Regions from separate parts of the Streptomyces sp. NPDC058457 genome, predicted to be linked through region 2. Evidence: riboswitches for the same ligand, from Rfam matches in the RefSeq annotation. Region 2 holds a riboswitch; the other holds the start of a gene.
The links. A riboswitch is a leader RNA that binds a small molecule or an ion and turns the genes downstream of it on or off. The one in region 2 is predicted to bind thiamine pyrophosphate.

Region 1: it holds a riboswitch for thiamine pyrophosphate, as region 2 does, so the genes downstream of both, ACFWPS_RS15340 (thiamine ABC transporter substrate binding subunit) here and thiC (phosphomethylpyrimidine synthase ThiC) in region 2, are expected to answer to the same signal.

The regions. Positions count from the first base shown of each region.
Region 1 covers NZ_JBHXLU010000015.1:123,391-130,908, reverse strand. The annotation lists gene ACFWPS_RS15350 (VOC family protein) at 1-654, shown strand, start outside; gene rlmN (23S rRNA (adenine(2503)-C(2))-methyltransferase RlmN) at 722-1,828, shown strand; TPP riboswitch at 1,872-1,979, shown strand; gene ACFWPS_RS15340 (thiamine ABC transporter substrate binding subunit) at 2,062-3,135, shown strand; gene ACFWPS_RS15335 (ABC transporter permease) at 3,180-4,778, shown strand; gene ACFWPS_RS15330 (ABC transporter ATP-binding protein) at 4,778-5,803, shown strand; gene ACFWPS_RS15325 (LAETG motif-containing sortase-dependent surface protein) at 5,883-6,587, opposite strand; gene ACFWPS_RS15320 (LOG family protein) at 6,748-7,518, opposite strand, start outside.
Region 2 covers NZ_JBHXLU010000010.1:10,028-17,545, forward strand. The annotation lists gene ACFWPS_RS10940 (winged helix-turn-helix transcriptional regulator) at 1-60, opposite strand, end outside; gene ACFWPS_RS10945 (NADP-dependent oxidoreductase) at 217-1,155, shown strand; partial or broken gene ACFWPS_RS10950 (phosphomethylpyrimidine synthase ThiC) at 1,347-1,538, opposite strand; gene ACFWPS_RS10955 (hypothetical protein) at 1,724-2,461, shown strand; gene thiC (phosphomethylpyrimidine synthase ThiC) at 2,575-4,395, opposite strand; TPP riboswitch at 4,388-4,565, opposite strand; gene ACFWPS_RS10965 (YibE/F family protein) at 4,637-6,205, shown strand; gene ACFWPS_RS10970 (SsgA family sporulation/cell division regulator) at 6,376-6,813, opposite strand; gene ACFWPS_RS10975 (IclR family transcriptional regulator) at 6,913-7,518, opposite strand, start outside.

The DNA of each region.
Region 1 (7,518 bases), on a different contig from region 2:
TACGGCTTCTTCGAACAGGACGGCGGAACGGTCGCCGGGATCGGCCCGCTCACCGAGGCGGGCGCGAGCGCGTCCTGGCGGGTGTACTTCCACACCCCGGACGCCGACGCCACCGCCAAGGCCGTGGAACAGGCGGGCGGCAGCGTCCGGATCGCCCCGGCGGACGTCTTCGCCTTCGGGCGGGCGGCCGCCTTCGTCGACCCCACCGGAGCGGACTTCGCGGTCTGGCAGCCGGGCGACACAAAGGGCCTGGACCTCGTCGCGGTCCCCGGCAGCCTGGCCAGGACGGAGCTGTACACCACCGACGCCGGCGCGGCGAAATCGTTCTACGAGTCGGTCTTCTCCTGGCAGACCCGCGATGTGCCGATGGGCCCGGAACTGACCTACACGGTCCTCACCCCGGCGGGCGGCGGCCCGGCGGCGGCCCACGGCGGGCTGATGCAACTGCCCCAGGCCAACCTCGACGCCGGATCGACGCCGAAATGGCACCCGTACTTCGAGGTGACCGACTGCGACGCCACGCTCGCCAGGGCCACCGAGGCCGGAGCCACCGTCCTCATCCCGGTCACCGAGGCCCCGGGCATCGGCCGCTTCGCCATGTTCCTCGACCCCTTCGGCGCCCTCCTCGCCATCATCACCACCGCCGTGCGCTGAGCCCCTGGACCCCTGCCGAATCCACGGTCGCGGGCCACCGCAGTTGATCTGCGACACTGGTTGGGTTATGCCTAAGCCCGGAGAACTCACTTTCGTCGCGCCGCGCGGAGCCAAGAAGCCGCCGCGGCATCTCGCTGATCTCTCGCCCGCCGAGCGCAAGGACGCGGTGGCCGAGGTCGGGGAGAAGCCGTTTCGTGCCAAGCAGCTCTCGCAGCACTACTTCGCGCGGTACGCGCACGACCCCGAGCAGTGGACGGACATCCCGGCCGCCTCGCGGGACAAGCTGCGGGAGGCGCTGTTCCCCGAGCTGATGACCGTCGTACGGCATCTGTCGACCGACGAGGGGACGACCCGCAAGACGCTGTGGAAGCTCTTCGACGGGACGCTCGTCGAGTCGGTGCTGATGCGTTACCCGGACCGGGTGACCATGTGCATCAGCTCACAGGCGGGATGCGGGATGAACTGCCCGTTCTGCGCGACCGGGCAGGCGGGGCTGGACCGCAATCTGTCCACCGCGGAGATCGTGCACCAGATCGTCGACGGGATGCGGGCGCTCCGGGACGGTGAGGTGCCCGGCGGGCCCGCGCGGCTGTCCAACATCGTCTTCATGGGGATGGGGGAGCCGCTCGCCAACTACAAGCGGGTGGTCGGAGCCATCCGCGCGCTGACCGACCCCGCCCCGGACGGGCTCGGGCTCTCGCAGCGCGGGATCACCGTCTCGACCGTCGGACTCGTCCCGGCCATCCACCGGTTCGCCGACGAGGGCTTCAAGTGCCGGCTCGCGATCTCGCTGCACGCCCCCGACGACGAACTGCGCGACACCCTCGTCCCCGTGAACACGCGGTGGAAGGTGCGCGAGGTCCTCGACGCCGGGTTCGAGTACGTCGAGAAGAGCGGGCGGCGGTTGTCGATCGAGTACGCGCTCATCCGCGACATCAACGACCAGGCCTGGCGCGGGGACCGGCTGGGCCGGCTGCTCAAGGGCAAGCCCGTGCACGTCAACCTCATCCCGCTGAACCCGACGCCGGGTTCGAAGTGGACCGCGTCGCGGCCCGAGGACGAGAAGGCGTTCGTCGAGGCGATCGAGGCGCATGGTGTGCCCGTCACCGTCCGGGACACCCGGGGTCAGGAGATCGACGGCGCCTGTGGTCAGCTCGCGGCGACCGAGAGGTAACCGCCGTAGGCACCGAGCGGTAGGATCTGGCCAACACATCTTCATAATCCGACAGGGGAGCGCCACAGCGCTGAGAGTGCGGCAACCGGGCCGCAGACCCTCTGAACCTCGCCCAGGTCATTCTGGGTAGGAAGTTCGGTCATCACTCAAGCTGTTGCGCCCTGCCCGCACACCGCGGGCAGGGCCGCGTCTCTTCCTGGTCAACTCCAGGAGGAAGAACACCAGTGCACACCATGCACACCAGAACCTTCGTGGCCGCGGCGGTCGGGCTCGGGCTCGTGACGCTGTCCGCGTGCTCGTCCTCGTCCTCGGGAAGCGGGGCCGAGTCAAAGACCATCACCCTCGTCAGCCACGACTCGTGGGCCGTCTCCAAGAACGTGCTCCAGGACTTCGAGAAGCAGTCCGGCTACCAGGTCAAGGTCCTCAAGGACGGTGACGCCGGGCAGGCCGTCAACAAGGCGATCCTGACCAAGGACAACCCGCAGGGCGACGTCTTCTTCGGCGTCGACAACACCCTGCTCTCCAGGGCCCTCGACAACGGTCTCTTCCAGCCGTACGAGGCGAAGGGGCTCGACACGGTCGGTACGGCGTACCAGCTCGACGCGGCCAGGCACCGGGTCACGCCCATCGACTACGGCGACATCTGCGTCAACTACGACAAGGCGTACTTCAGCAAGCACAAGCTGACCCCGCCGACGTCGTACGCCGACCTCGTCAAGCCCCGGTACAAGAACCTCCTCGTCACCGAGAACGCGTCCACGTCCTCGCCGGGGCTCGGGTTCCTGCTCGGCTCGGCCGCGCAGTACGGGGACAGCGGCTGGCAGGGCTACTGGAAGCAGCTCAAGGCCAACGGCGTGAAGGTCGTCGACGGCTGGGAGCAGGCCTACAACGAGGAGTTCTCCGGCTCGGCCGGCGGGAAGAAGGCCGGCGGCGACCGGCCGCTCGTGGTGTCGTACGCCTCCTCGCCGCCCGCCGAGGTGATCTACGGCGACCCGAAGCCCAGCACCGCGCCCACCGGTGTCGCGACCGGCACCTGCTTCCGGCAGATCGAGTTCGCCGGGCTGCTGAGCAACGCCGGGAACAGCAAGGGCGGCAAGGCGCTCATCGACTTCCTGGTCTCCAGGGAGTTCCAGGAGGACATGCCGCTGAACATGTTCGTGTACCCGGTGGTGAAGGGGGCGAGCGTGCCTGCCGAGTTCACGAAGTACGGGCCCGCCGCCCAGGATCCCGAGACCATGGCGCCCGACAGGATCGCCGCCAGCCGTGACCAGTGGGTCAAGACGTGGACGTCACTCGTACTGAAGTAACCGGAGCAGCCGGCAGGCGCGGGAGCGCGGCGCGGCTCGGGCTGATGGCCGTGCCCGTCGCGTTCTTCGCCGTCTTCTTCGCCTGGCCGGTCGCGGCGATCGTCACGCGCGGCCTGAAGGCCGACGGGGTCTGGCGGTTCGGGCGGATCGCCGACGTCCTCGGCCAGTCCGACATCCGGCACGTGCTCTGGTTCACCACCTGGCAGGCGCTCGCCTCCACCGCGCTGACCCTGCTGGCCGCGCTGCCCGCCGCCCATGTCTTCGCGCGCCTCGACTTCCCCGGCAAGCAGGTGCTGCGGGCCGTGGTGACGGTTCCCTTCGTGCTGCCGACGGTCGTGGTGGGGACCGCCTTCCTCGCGCTCGTCGGTCGGGGCGGGCTGCTGGACGAGTTGTGGGGCGTACGGCTCGACACCACCGTCTGGGCCATCCTGCTGGCGCACGTCTTCTTCAACTACGCGGTCGTCGTACGGACCGTGGGCGGGCTGTGGGCCCAGCTGGACCCGCGGCAGGAGGAGGCCGCCCGGATGCTCGGGGCCTCCCCGCTGGGCGCCTGGCGGAAGGTCACGCTGCCCGCGCTCGTGCCCGCCGTGGCCGCCGCCGCGCTGATGGTGTTCCTGTTCACCTTCACCTCCTTCGGTGTGGTGCAGATCCTCGGCGGGCCGACGTTCTCCACCCTCGAAGTGGAGATCTACCGGCAGACCTCCGAGATCTTCGACCTCTCCACGGCCGCCGTCCTCACGATCGTCCAGTTCGTCGCGGTCGGCGCGATCCTCGCCGTGCACGCGTGGACGGTACGGCGGCGGGAGAGCGCGCTGCGGCTGGTGGACCCGTCGGTGACGGCACGCCGGCCGCGCGGGGCCGGGCAGTGGGCGCTGCTCGCCGGAGTCCTCGCCACCATCGCCGTCCTGCTCGTGCTGCCGCTGGCCGTGCTGGTACGGCGGTCGCTGGACGGGGGGTTCGGGTACTACCGGGCGCTGGGCGACGCCGACGGCGGGACCTTCCTGGTCGCGCCGATCGAGTCGGTGGTCAATTCCCTGGAGTACGCGGTCGCGGCCACCGCCATCGCGGTGGTGATCGGCGGACTCGCCGCCGCCGTACTGGCCCGGCGGGACGCGGGGCGGCTGGTCCGGGGCTTCGACGCGCTGCTGATGCTGCCGCTCGGGGTGTCCGCGGTGACCGTCGGCTTCGGGTTCCTGATCGCGCTCGACAGACCGCCGCTGGATCTGCGCCAGTCCTGGATCCTCGTCCCGCTCGCCCAGGCGCTGGTCGGTGTCCCGTTCGTCGTACGGACCATGCTGCCCGTGCTGCGGGCCGTGGACGAGCGGCTGCGGGAGGCGGCGGCCGTGCTCGGGGCCGCGCCGTGGCGGGTGTGGCGGGAGGTCGATCTGCCGATGGTGCGGCGGGCGCTGCTGATCGCGGCGGGGTTCGCGTTCGCGGTGTCGCTCGGGGAGTTCGGCGCGACGGTGTTCATCGCGCGGCCGGACAACCCGACCCTGCCGGTCGCCGTGGCCCGGCTGCTGTCCCGCCCCGGTGATCTCAACTACGGCCAGGCGATGGCCCTTTCCACGATTCTGATGGTGGTGTGCGCGGTGGCGCTGCTGGTGCTCGAACGGCTGCGGACCGACCGGACGGGGGAGTTCTGATGCTGCTGGCTCTCGACGCGGCCACCGTGCGGTTCGGCGGGCGGGCCGTGCTGGACGCCGTCGATCTCGAGGTCGCCGAGCACGAGGTGGTCTGTGTGCTCGGGCCGAGCGGAAGCGGCAAGTCGACGCTGCTGCGGGTGGTCGCGGGGCTGCAACCCCCGGCTTCCGGGCGGGTGCTGCTCGACGGACACGACCAGACGCGGGTGCCGGCGCATCGGCGGGGGGTCGGGCTGATGTTCCAGGACCACCAGCTGTTCCCGCAGCGGGACGTGGGCGGGAACGTGGCCTTCGGGCTCCGGATGCGCGGTGCGGGGAAAGCACAACAGGCCGAGCGGGTCGGCGAGTTGCTGGAGCTGGTGGGGCTTCCGGGGGCGGCCCGGCGGGCTGTCGCCGGGCTCTCCGGCGGGGAGCAGCAGCGGGTGGCGCTCGCGCGGGCGCTGGCGCCCCGGCCCCGGCTGCTGATGCTCGACGAACCCCTCGGGCAGCTCGACCGCTCGCTGCGGGAGCGGCTCGTGGTCGAACTCCGGGAGCTGTTCGGGCGGTTGGGCACCACCGTGCTCGCCGTGACGCACGACCAGGGCGAGGCGTTCGCACTGGCCGACCGGGTGGTGGTGATGCGGGACGGGCGGATCGCCCAGTCCGGCACGCCCCTCGACGTCTGGCAGCGGCCCGCGGACGAGTTCGTGGCCCGCTTCCTCGGCTTCGACAACGTGGTCCCGGCGACCGTCGAGGGAACGGTCGCGGTGACGCCGTGGGGGAAGGTGCCGGTGCCCGAGGGCTCCGGGCAGGGGACGCGGACCCTGCTCGTACGGCCGGCCGGCGTACGGCTGGTCGCCGCCGACGCGGGGCTGCCCTGCACGGTGGCCGCCCGTACCTTCCAGGGCACCCATGTCACCGTCCACCTCCAGCCCCAGGACGGCGGCGGCCCCCGCCTGGCGGCGGCCTGCGCGCTGCGGGAGGCACCGGAGGCCGGGGACGCGGTGGGCGTCGAGTTCGACGCGGCGGAGACCGTCGTACTGGACTGACCGCGTGCGCGGGTACGGCCGAGGCCCGTCCCCCGGGGATACGGGGACGGGCCTCGACGGTGTACGAGCGTGAGGTGCGTCAGTTACCGCTGTGCGCGCCACGACGGCGCATGCCGAACCAGACCGCGCCACCGCCGACCGCCACGAGCGCGGCCGCGACACCGGCGATCAGGCCGGTGTTGGAGTTGGCACCGGTCTCGGCGAGGTTCGACTCACCGACGGCCGGGGACGGGGCGTTGTCCGACGTGGACGCCGGGGCGGTGCTGCTGCTGTCCGTGGCCGACGGGGTCGGGGAGTCCGACTCGGCCGGGGTGGACTCGGACTCCGACGGCGACGGGGTGGCCGACTCCGAGGGGGAGGGGCTGGTGCTCTCCGCTGCCTTGCAGGCGGTGGAGGGAGTGGTCAGGTTGTCCTTGATGTCCGCATCGACCTTGCCGTTGTCGGTCGTGACGCGGATACGGTACACGGCGTTCGGCGCCCAGTCCTCGGAGAAGCTGACCGTCGCACCTTCCTTGGTGCCCTTGATGGGCTTCGCGTCGCCGACCTGCTTGGCGTCGGCGCCGTTGGTCTCGAGGAAGACACTGATGGTCGCCGGAGTACCTGTGGCGTCCTGGTCGGTGACGGTGATGACACCGTTGGAGCCGTCGCAGGTGGCTTCGGCGGAGAACTCGGAGATGTTGCACGCGAGGGCGGTGCTGGACACGCCCAGGACCAGCGCGGCCGACGCGGAGGCAACACCCAGGATGCGCACGGAACTACGTGCACTGCGGCGGGATATGGACACGTTTGTCCTTACTGAGTGCATAACTGCGGGGGGTAGTGGGGGGAGTTGACGCAACGGTGAGGTGAGGCATCAGCATCCCCGGGAGGCTCACAGGTCTATAAGCGCTCCATAAGTAGTGTCAATGCATATGCGGTCCACGTGCGTTGACTTTGCTCGCTTATTAATCAGCGAGGCGTTTCAGCGCCTGTGAAGCTTGCTCGATCCGGTCAACGAGGGCGATACGGGACGCCATCGCGCGTTCCCCCGCGAGCGAGGTCAGCAGCTGCCAGGCCGGCAGCTTCTCGCTCCAGTGCGCCTCGTTCACGAGCACCATCGGGGTCGGCTTGCCCCGCGACTCGTAATAGTTGGGCGTCGCGTTGTCGAAGATCTCCTGTACGGTCCCGGCGGCACCCGGCAGGAACACCACACCGGCGTTGGAACGGGCCAGCAGGCCGTCCTCGCGGGTGGCGTTGGCGAAGTACTTGGCGATGTGCGCGGCGAAGGCGTTCGGCGGCTCGTGGCCGTAGAACCAGGTGGGGATGCCGACCGAGGGGCCGCCGTCCGGCCAGCGCTCGCGGACCTCGAAGGCGGCGCGCGCCCAGTCGGTGACCGACGGCCGGAACGAGGGCGCCTTGGCGAGGAGTTCCAGGGCCTCGTCGAGCATTCCGTCGTCGAAGGGGGCCGCGTAGGCGCCGAGGTTCGCCGCCTCCATCGCGCCCGGCCCGCCGCCGGTCGCCACGGTGAAGCCGGCCCGTGCCAGCTCCCGGCCGAGCCGGGCGGCACCGGCGTACTCCGCCGTGCAGCGCGCCATCGCGTGGCCGCCCATCACGCCCACCACCCGGGCGCCGACGAGGAGTTCGTCCAGGGCGTCGGAGACCGCGTCGTCGTGGATCGAGCGCAGCATCGAGCCGAAGATGTCGCCGTCCGCCCTGGTCTGCTGGAACCACGCGTA
Region 2 (7,518 bases):
GCAGTCGCGCAGGAAGACGTCCACGCCGCCGTGTTCTCTCAGGTCGAAGCCGGTATCCATGAGGAACCTCGATATCAGGAAAGTGCCTACTTCCACAGGACAGTTGCCGGGACCGAGCATGGAACGCGCCGCGACCGCCGCGCCCCGCCGCCACCCGCCGCCACCCGCCGCCCGCCGCCCGCCGCCCGCCGCCCGCCGCCGAGGAGCCTTGGTCTGATGTCCGTCCGTATGCATGCCGTCGTCCAGTCCGTGTTCGGTGGTCCCGAGACGCTGGAGTACGCCGAGACCGGCATACCGGAACCGGGCCCCGGCGAGGTGCTGCTGCGGGTCGCCGGGGCCGGGGTCAATCCCGGCGACGCGGTGCTCCGCTCCGGCCGGGTGCCGGAGCTGGTCGAGCTGCCGTGGACGCCGGGCAACGATGTCGCCGGTGTCGTCGAGCGGGCAGGCGAGGGCGTGACACGGTTCGCCCCGGGCGACAGGGTGTACGGCATGCTGCCGGTCTCCCGGCGCGGTGCGTACGCCGAGTTCACCGCCGCATCGGCCGAGGCGCTGGCCCCTGCTCCCGGGAACGTGGATCTGGCGGTCGCGGGTGCCGTCCCCCTGGCCGCGGTGACCGCCTGGCAGGCGCTGGCCGTGCTGGCGCGGGTCCGGCCCGGTGACCGAGTGCTGATCCATGCGGCGGCCGGTGGCGTCGGCCATGTCGCGGTGCAGCTGGCCAAGGAGCTGGGGGCGTACGTCATCGGCACCGCCCGGGCCGGCCGGCACGACCTGCTGCGCGGGCTGGGTGCCGACGAGCTGATCGACTACACGACCACCGGCTTCGAGTCCGCCGTGGCTCCGGTGGACACGGTCCTGGACCTGGTCGGCGGCTCCTACGGACCGCGCTCCCTCGATGTGCTGCGCCCCGGCGGCCTGCTCGTCGGTGCGTCGATCGACCCGGGAACGGACGAACTCCAGGCGGCCGAGCGCGGGATGCGCTACGTATGGGTCACTGCTGCTCCCTCCGGTGAGCTGCTGGAACGGATCACGGAACGTATCGAGGCGGGCCGGCTGCGGGTACTCGTCCAGGACACCTACCCGCTGTCCGAGGCCGCCGAGGCCCACCGCGCGATCGAGGCCGGCCGCACCACCGGAAAACTCGTCCTGGTCCCATGAGAGGCACTACCGTCCCCCTGTGACGGTCCGTCCATGAAGGTCCGTCACAAGGTGCGCGTGGTCCGCTCGACGGTGACCACCCGAACTCGCCGCGTACGTGCTGGCCCACGTCGAGGCATGGCGAGCCCGATAGCCGGGGCAGTGTGCCGGAGCCCGCTTCCCGAACCGCCGGCACACTCCCGGGCCCGCCCTCAGTCCGCGATCGGCAGATACACCCGGTTGCCCGCGGCCGCGAACTCCTTCGACTTCTGAGCCATCCCCGCCTCAACCTCGGCCCGACTCCCGCCGTGCTCGCGACGGATGTCCTGCGAGATCTTCATCGAGAACAGGTTCGGGCCGGAGTCACTCGCGGAGCCTGGGATGAGGCTGTCGTCGTATCCCCTTCAGGATGGCCCCCAGCTTGTACGCCGACTCAAACTGAGCACTCCTCGGACAGTCGGACGGTACGGTTCACACGTGCATTGATCTTCTGAGCGGCGGCCAGGGCCCCGCAGACGGGTTGAGGCGACTCCGGCAGGCGGGGCCGCCTGACAGGCGTAGCCGTCACTACTTCACCGGAGATCACGCAATGGCTGCTCAGCAGCTCATCACCTACCGTGCGTTCGTCGAACTCGCCACAGCTGACCACCACGTTGTCGGGCTCGTGCTCAAGGGATCTCAGGCCCATGAAGGCATGCCGACGAGGTACTCCGATCACGACCTATACGTCGTCGTCGCTGACGACGCAGCAACGGATCTCACTCGGTTCGCCGACCATCGCACAGCCGAGCTCGACCTCGTCATCCTCCCGCTTGCTGAATTCCGGACTGCAGGAATGCCTGGCTTCGAACGCTACGCCCTGGCCCGCTCCCAGATCGTGCTCGACCGGCTCGACGGAGGCATTGCCCAGATCCTGGCCGCCAAAGCCCGGCTCGGCGTCGATGAGGCTTTCCGGGACGCCGGAGAGTGGCTCGACGCCTACACCAACTCTGTCTACCGCTCCGTCAAGAACGACCGCGATGGGCATCCCTTCGCCGCCCGCCTCGACGCTGCCGACAGCATCGGTAGTCTGTTGGAGTTGCTCTTCGCGCTCGACCGGCGCCCCCGTCCGTACAACAAGTACCTGGAGTGGGAACTCGCCCGCTACCCGCTGCCCGGTTGGGACACCGATTCGCTGCTGGACACCTTGGCCCGCATCTCAGCAACAGGCGAGGTGCCCTTGCAGCGGAGCCTCTTCGGCCGTGTCGAGGCAGCGGCCCGACGTGCAGGGCACGGCGCGGTTCTGGATGCATGGGGCGAGGACCTGAACCTGATGCGTCCGCAATAGCAGCTGCCGATTCACCCACTGACTCCAGCGAGTTTCGTCACAGGCCAACGGCGTGAAGCTCTGACGTGGCGGTGCTCCCAACCTTTCCCTCAAGGGAGCACCGCGTCACGGCGTCAGTCGGCGATCGGCAGGTAGACCCGGTTCCCGCTCGCCGCGAACTCCTTCGACTTCTGGAGCATCCCCTCCGCGATCTCCTCGGGCGACGCCCCCTCGGCCGCCGCGCCACCGAACCGCTCTGTGATGCTTTGGCTAATCTTCATCGAGCAGAACTTCGGCCCGCACATCGAGCAGAAGTGGGCCGTCTTCGCCGGCTCCGCCGGAAGTGTCTCGTCGTGGAACTCGCGGGCCGTGTCCGGGTCCAGGGCGAGGTTGAACTGGTCCTCCCACCGGAACTCGAAGCGGGCGTCGGACAGCGCGTCGTCCCACTCCTGTGCACCCGGGTGGCCCTTGGCGAGGTCGGCCGCATGGGCGGCGATCTTGTAGGTGATGACGCCGGTCTTGACGTCGTCCCGGTTGGGCAGGCCCAGGTGCTCCTTGGGCGTGACGTAGCAGAGCATCGCCGTGCCCCACCAGGCGATCATCGCGGCACCGATACCGGAGGTGATGTGGTCGTACGCCGGCGCGACGTCCGTGGTCAGCGGGCCGAGCGTATAGAACGGAGCTTCATCGCAGATCTCCTGCTGAAGGTCGATGTTCTCCTTGATCTTGTGCATCGGGACATGGCCCGGGCCCTCGATCATCGTCTGTACATGGAAACGCTTCGCGATCCGGTTGAGTTCCCCGAGCGTGCGCAACTCCGCGAACTGCGCCTCGTCGTTGGCGTCCGCGATGGAGCCGGGGCGCAGACCGTCGCCCAGGGAGTACGTGACGTCGTAGGCGGCGAGGATCTCGCAGAGTTCCTCGAAGTTCTCGTACAGGAACGACTCCTTGTGGTGCGCCAGGCACCAGGCCGCCATGATCGAGCCGCCGCGCGAGACGATGCCGGTCTTGCGGTTGGCGGTGAGCGGCACGTACGGGAGGCGCACGCCCGCGTGGACGGTCATGTAGTCCACGCCCTGCTCGGCCTGTTCGACGACCGTGTCCTTGTAGATCTCCCAGGTCAGTTCCTCGGCCCTGCCGTCGACCTTCTCCAGGGCCTGGTAGAGCGGCACCGTACCGATGGGGACGGGGGAGTTGCGCAGCACCCACTCGCGGGTGGTGTGGATGTTGCGGCCGGTGGAGAGGTCCATGACCGTGTCGGCGCCCCAGCGGGTCGCCCAGGTCATCTTCTCGACCTCCTCCTCGATGGAGGAAGTGACCGCGGAGTTGCCGATGTTGGCGTTGACCTTCACCAGGAACCGCTTGCCGATGATCATCGGCTCGATCTCCGGGTGGTTGACGTTGGCGGGCAGTACGGCCCTGCCCGCCGCGATCTCCTCGCGGACCACCTCGGGAGAAACGTTCTCGCGGACGGCCACGTACTCCATCTCCGGGGTGATCTCGCCCCGGCGGGCGTACGCGAGCTGCGTCACCGCCTCGCCGTCCCGGCTGCGGCGCGGCTGGCGCGGGCGGCCCGGGAAGACCGCGTCCAGGTTGCGCAGGCCACCTCGCGGCGAGGTGTGCTTGATCCCGTCGTCCTCGGGACGGACGGGCCGGCCCGCGTACTCGGCGGTGTCGCCGCGGGCGGTGATCCAGTTCTCCCGCAGCGGCGGCAGGCCCCTGCGGACGTCGGTCTCGACGAGCGGATCGGTGTACGGGCCGGAGGTGTCGTAGAGCGTGACCGACTGCCCGTTGGTGAGGTGCACCTGACGGACCGGCACCCGGAGGTCGGGGCGGGAGCCCTCGACATACCCCTTGTGCCAGCCGATGGACTTCCCGGCCTCCTGGGGCGTTTCGCCCATAATGGGCTGTTCGTCCTGGCTGAAGGCAGGCGTGCGCGCGTCCTTGTTGGTCATGAGACCTACTCCCTACGCCGGCATTACCCGGTAACAGGTTCGGCGGTCGACGCAGCGGCTTCCGTCGGGCGGCGTTTCCTGTGAAACATCACTCGTTCCACGTGAAACGTCGCGAATACGGAGGTCAGCGCCCTCTCAGCCCGGTGCTCCGAGCTCCCGCGTGTGCAAAGGTGCCTCCACGCTAGCGTCAATTCGGGCGCGGTGAACAGAGGGCCCCTGCCGTTCTTGCGATGATCGGGCGGTGACCTCGACACAGCAGCACCCCTATCCGCCCCCAGACCCGCGGCGCGGCAACGGCGCCACGCAGGGCGGCGGATCCGGCCACGGGGGCCATGGTGCCGGTGACGGACACATCCACGGGCAGGGCGAGCCGTACGACCAGGGGCACGCTCTCAGCCACGCCCGCCATCACGACAACGGCCAAGCCCACGGCCACGGGGAGGCCCATGGCCATTCGCCCGGTCCGAGTACCGGCCAGAGCGGCTCCGGGCCCGGCGGTGGTCACGGCCACTCGCACGGACACAGCCACAGCCACGGCCCTGCCGCGCCCGTCTCCAAGCATCTGCGCAAGGTCATCGCGGCCATCCTGATCCCCTTCACCGCCGCGGTCGTGGTCGGCCTGGTGGTGCTGTGGCCCGGCGGTGCCCCGTCGCACGAGCGCACCGGCGTCGGCTTCGACCGCCAGACGCAGGCGGCGACGGTCACCAAGGTCGTCTCGGTCAGCTGCAAGTCGGTCAACGCCTCCGGCGGCGGCTCGACCGGAGACACCTCCACCACCGACGGCACTTCCTCGAAGGAGGAGGGCGGCACCTGCAAGAAGGCCACGGTCCGGGTCGACGTCGGCAAGGACAAGGGCCGTACCTTCACCGAGATCGTGCAGCCCGATCAGTCGCGGCAGTTGCACGAGGGTGAGAAGGTCGTGGCCGCGTACGAACCCTCCGCACCCAAGGACCTGCAGTACTCGGTCACCGACGTGAACCGGAAGTTCCCGATGGCACTGCTGGCCGGGATCTTCGCACTCGCCGTGGTGGTGGTGGGCCGGCTGCGCGGTGTGATGGCGCTGGTCGCGCTGGCGGTCAGCTTCCTGGTGCTGACCCTGTTCATCCTGCCGGGAATCCTGCAGGGATCGAACCCGCTGCTGATGGCGGTGGTCGGGTCGAGCGCCATCATGCTGATCGCCCTGTACATCTGCCACGGGCTGTCGGCCCGGACCTCGGTGGCGGTGCTCGGCACGCTGGTCTCGCTGTGTCTGATCGGCCTGCTCGGCTCGGAGTTCATCGACTGGGCCGCGCTCACCGGCAACACCGACGACAACACCGGCCTGATCCACGGCCTGTATCCGTCGATCGACATGAGCGGTCTGCTGCTGGCCGGTGTCATCATCGGCTCGCTGGGTGTCCTGGACGACGTGACGGTGACCCAGACCTCGGCCGTCTGGGAACTGCACGAGGCCAACCCGACGATGGGCTGGCGCGGGCTGTACCGGGCGGGCATCCGCATCGGCCGTGACCACATCGCGTCCGTCGTCAACACCCTCGTGCTGGCTTATGCGGGTGCCGCGCTACCGCTGCTGCTGCTCTTCTCGATCGCGCAGAGCAGTGTGGCCACGGTCGCCAACAGCGAGCTGGTCGCCGAGGAGATCGTGCGCACCCTGGTCGGCTCGATCGGCCTGGTCGCCTCGGTGCCGGTCACCACGCTGCTCGCGGCCCTGGTGGTGTCCGCCGACCGGCCGGGCACGGAGACAGCCGTGCCCGTGGAGGCCGCGCCGGCCGCGGGACGCGGCGGGCGGGGACGGCGCCGGAAGCGGTGAGGCGCAGTGGACGGCCCGGGAGGAGGCCATCCACGAGGCACGAGGTGAGACACGGGCGGTCCACATGAGGAGAAGCGTTCCGGCTGGGGGTCGGCGCCGAACACGCAGAAGCGTTCCTGCGCGTCCTCACGCGACTCGTCGGAGCGGCGTGCGCCCTGTGCCGTAACGCTTCAGCCGGCACTCTGCTCCTCGGCCAGGATGCGGTCCAGGGCCTCGTCGAGATGGGCGTCGAAGTCGGCGAGCGAGCCCTCCTGGCCGAGCGGCACCAGCTTGTCCGTTCGGTCGAGGAAAGCCACCAACGGAGGTGCGGAGGACCGGAACACCGCCTGGTCGCCGCCGACCTGAAGCCGGATGAGTACCTCGCCCAGCACCTCGGCATCGGCGGGCGCGATGTGCACATCACCCTCGCCGCACGGCCGCCCCACCCCGTCGATCAGCAGCTCGCGGCCGAAGGCCCAGGTCACCGGCGCGTCCCCGGGCAGGTGGAAGGTGAGCCGGACGGCATAGGGATCACAGGTCTCGTAGCGCAACTCCACGGGGATGCGGAAGGAGAGCTCCTCCGAGACGAGAAAGCTCATCATGACTTCTGCTTGTACGGACTCGCGCATTGCCTACCCCGTCATATGACACCGACTGGCCGGGTTTTATCCCTTTGATGGTGGTCAAATCTTGCTGAACGTACACGGGAGATCACAAGGAGTGAGTTTTCAGATACTGATAGCGATCGCCAGGGACCCCAGATGCCGAGCCACTTCGGCCTGCAGCTGCCGGACGGCGGGCAGCAGCCGGTCGGCCTGGTGGAGGGGGAGGGAGACGGCGATGGTGGCGGCCGTGGTGCCGACGGTGAGGGGAATCGCCGCGCACACCGTCCCCAGTGCGTACTCCTGGCGCTCCACCACCGGTTCCATCCGCCGCGTCCGCTCCAGCCGCCGCAGCAGCGTCTGACCGTCACGGACCGTGTACGGGGTGAGGGGCCGCACGGGATGGCGGCCCAGATGGTCGCGGCGGACGTCCTCGTCCAACTGGGAGAGGAGACACTGGCCGACGGCGTGCGCGTGCCCGGTCTCGCGGAAACCGGCCCACTCCTCGACCGCCGGGGTACCCGGGGAGTCGGAGACGCACATGACATCGATCTCGCCGTCCCGGTACATGGCGTAATACACCGGGACACCGATCGAATCGCGCCAGTGGGCGAGGGTGTCGACGACCGCGCTGCGACGTTTCTGCTGCGCCCCGCTGCTGCTCAGCCGCTCCGCCGCCTCGCCGAGGAAGAAGAGCCCCTTGTCGCGGCGCAGATAGCCCTCGTGGACCAG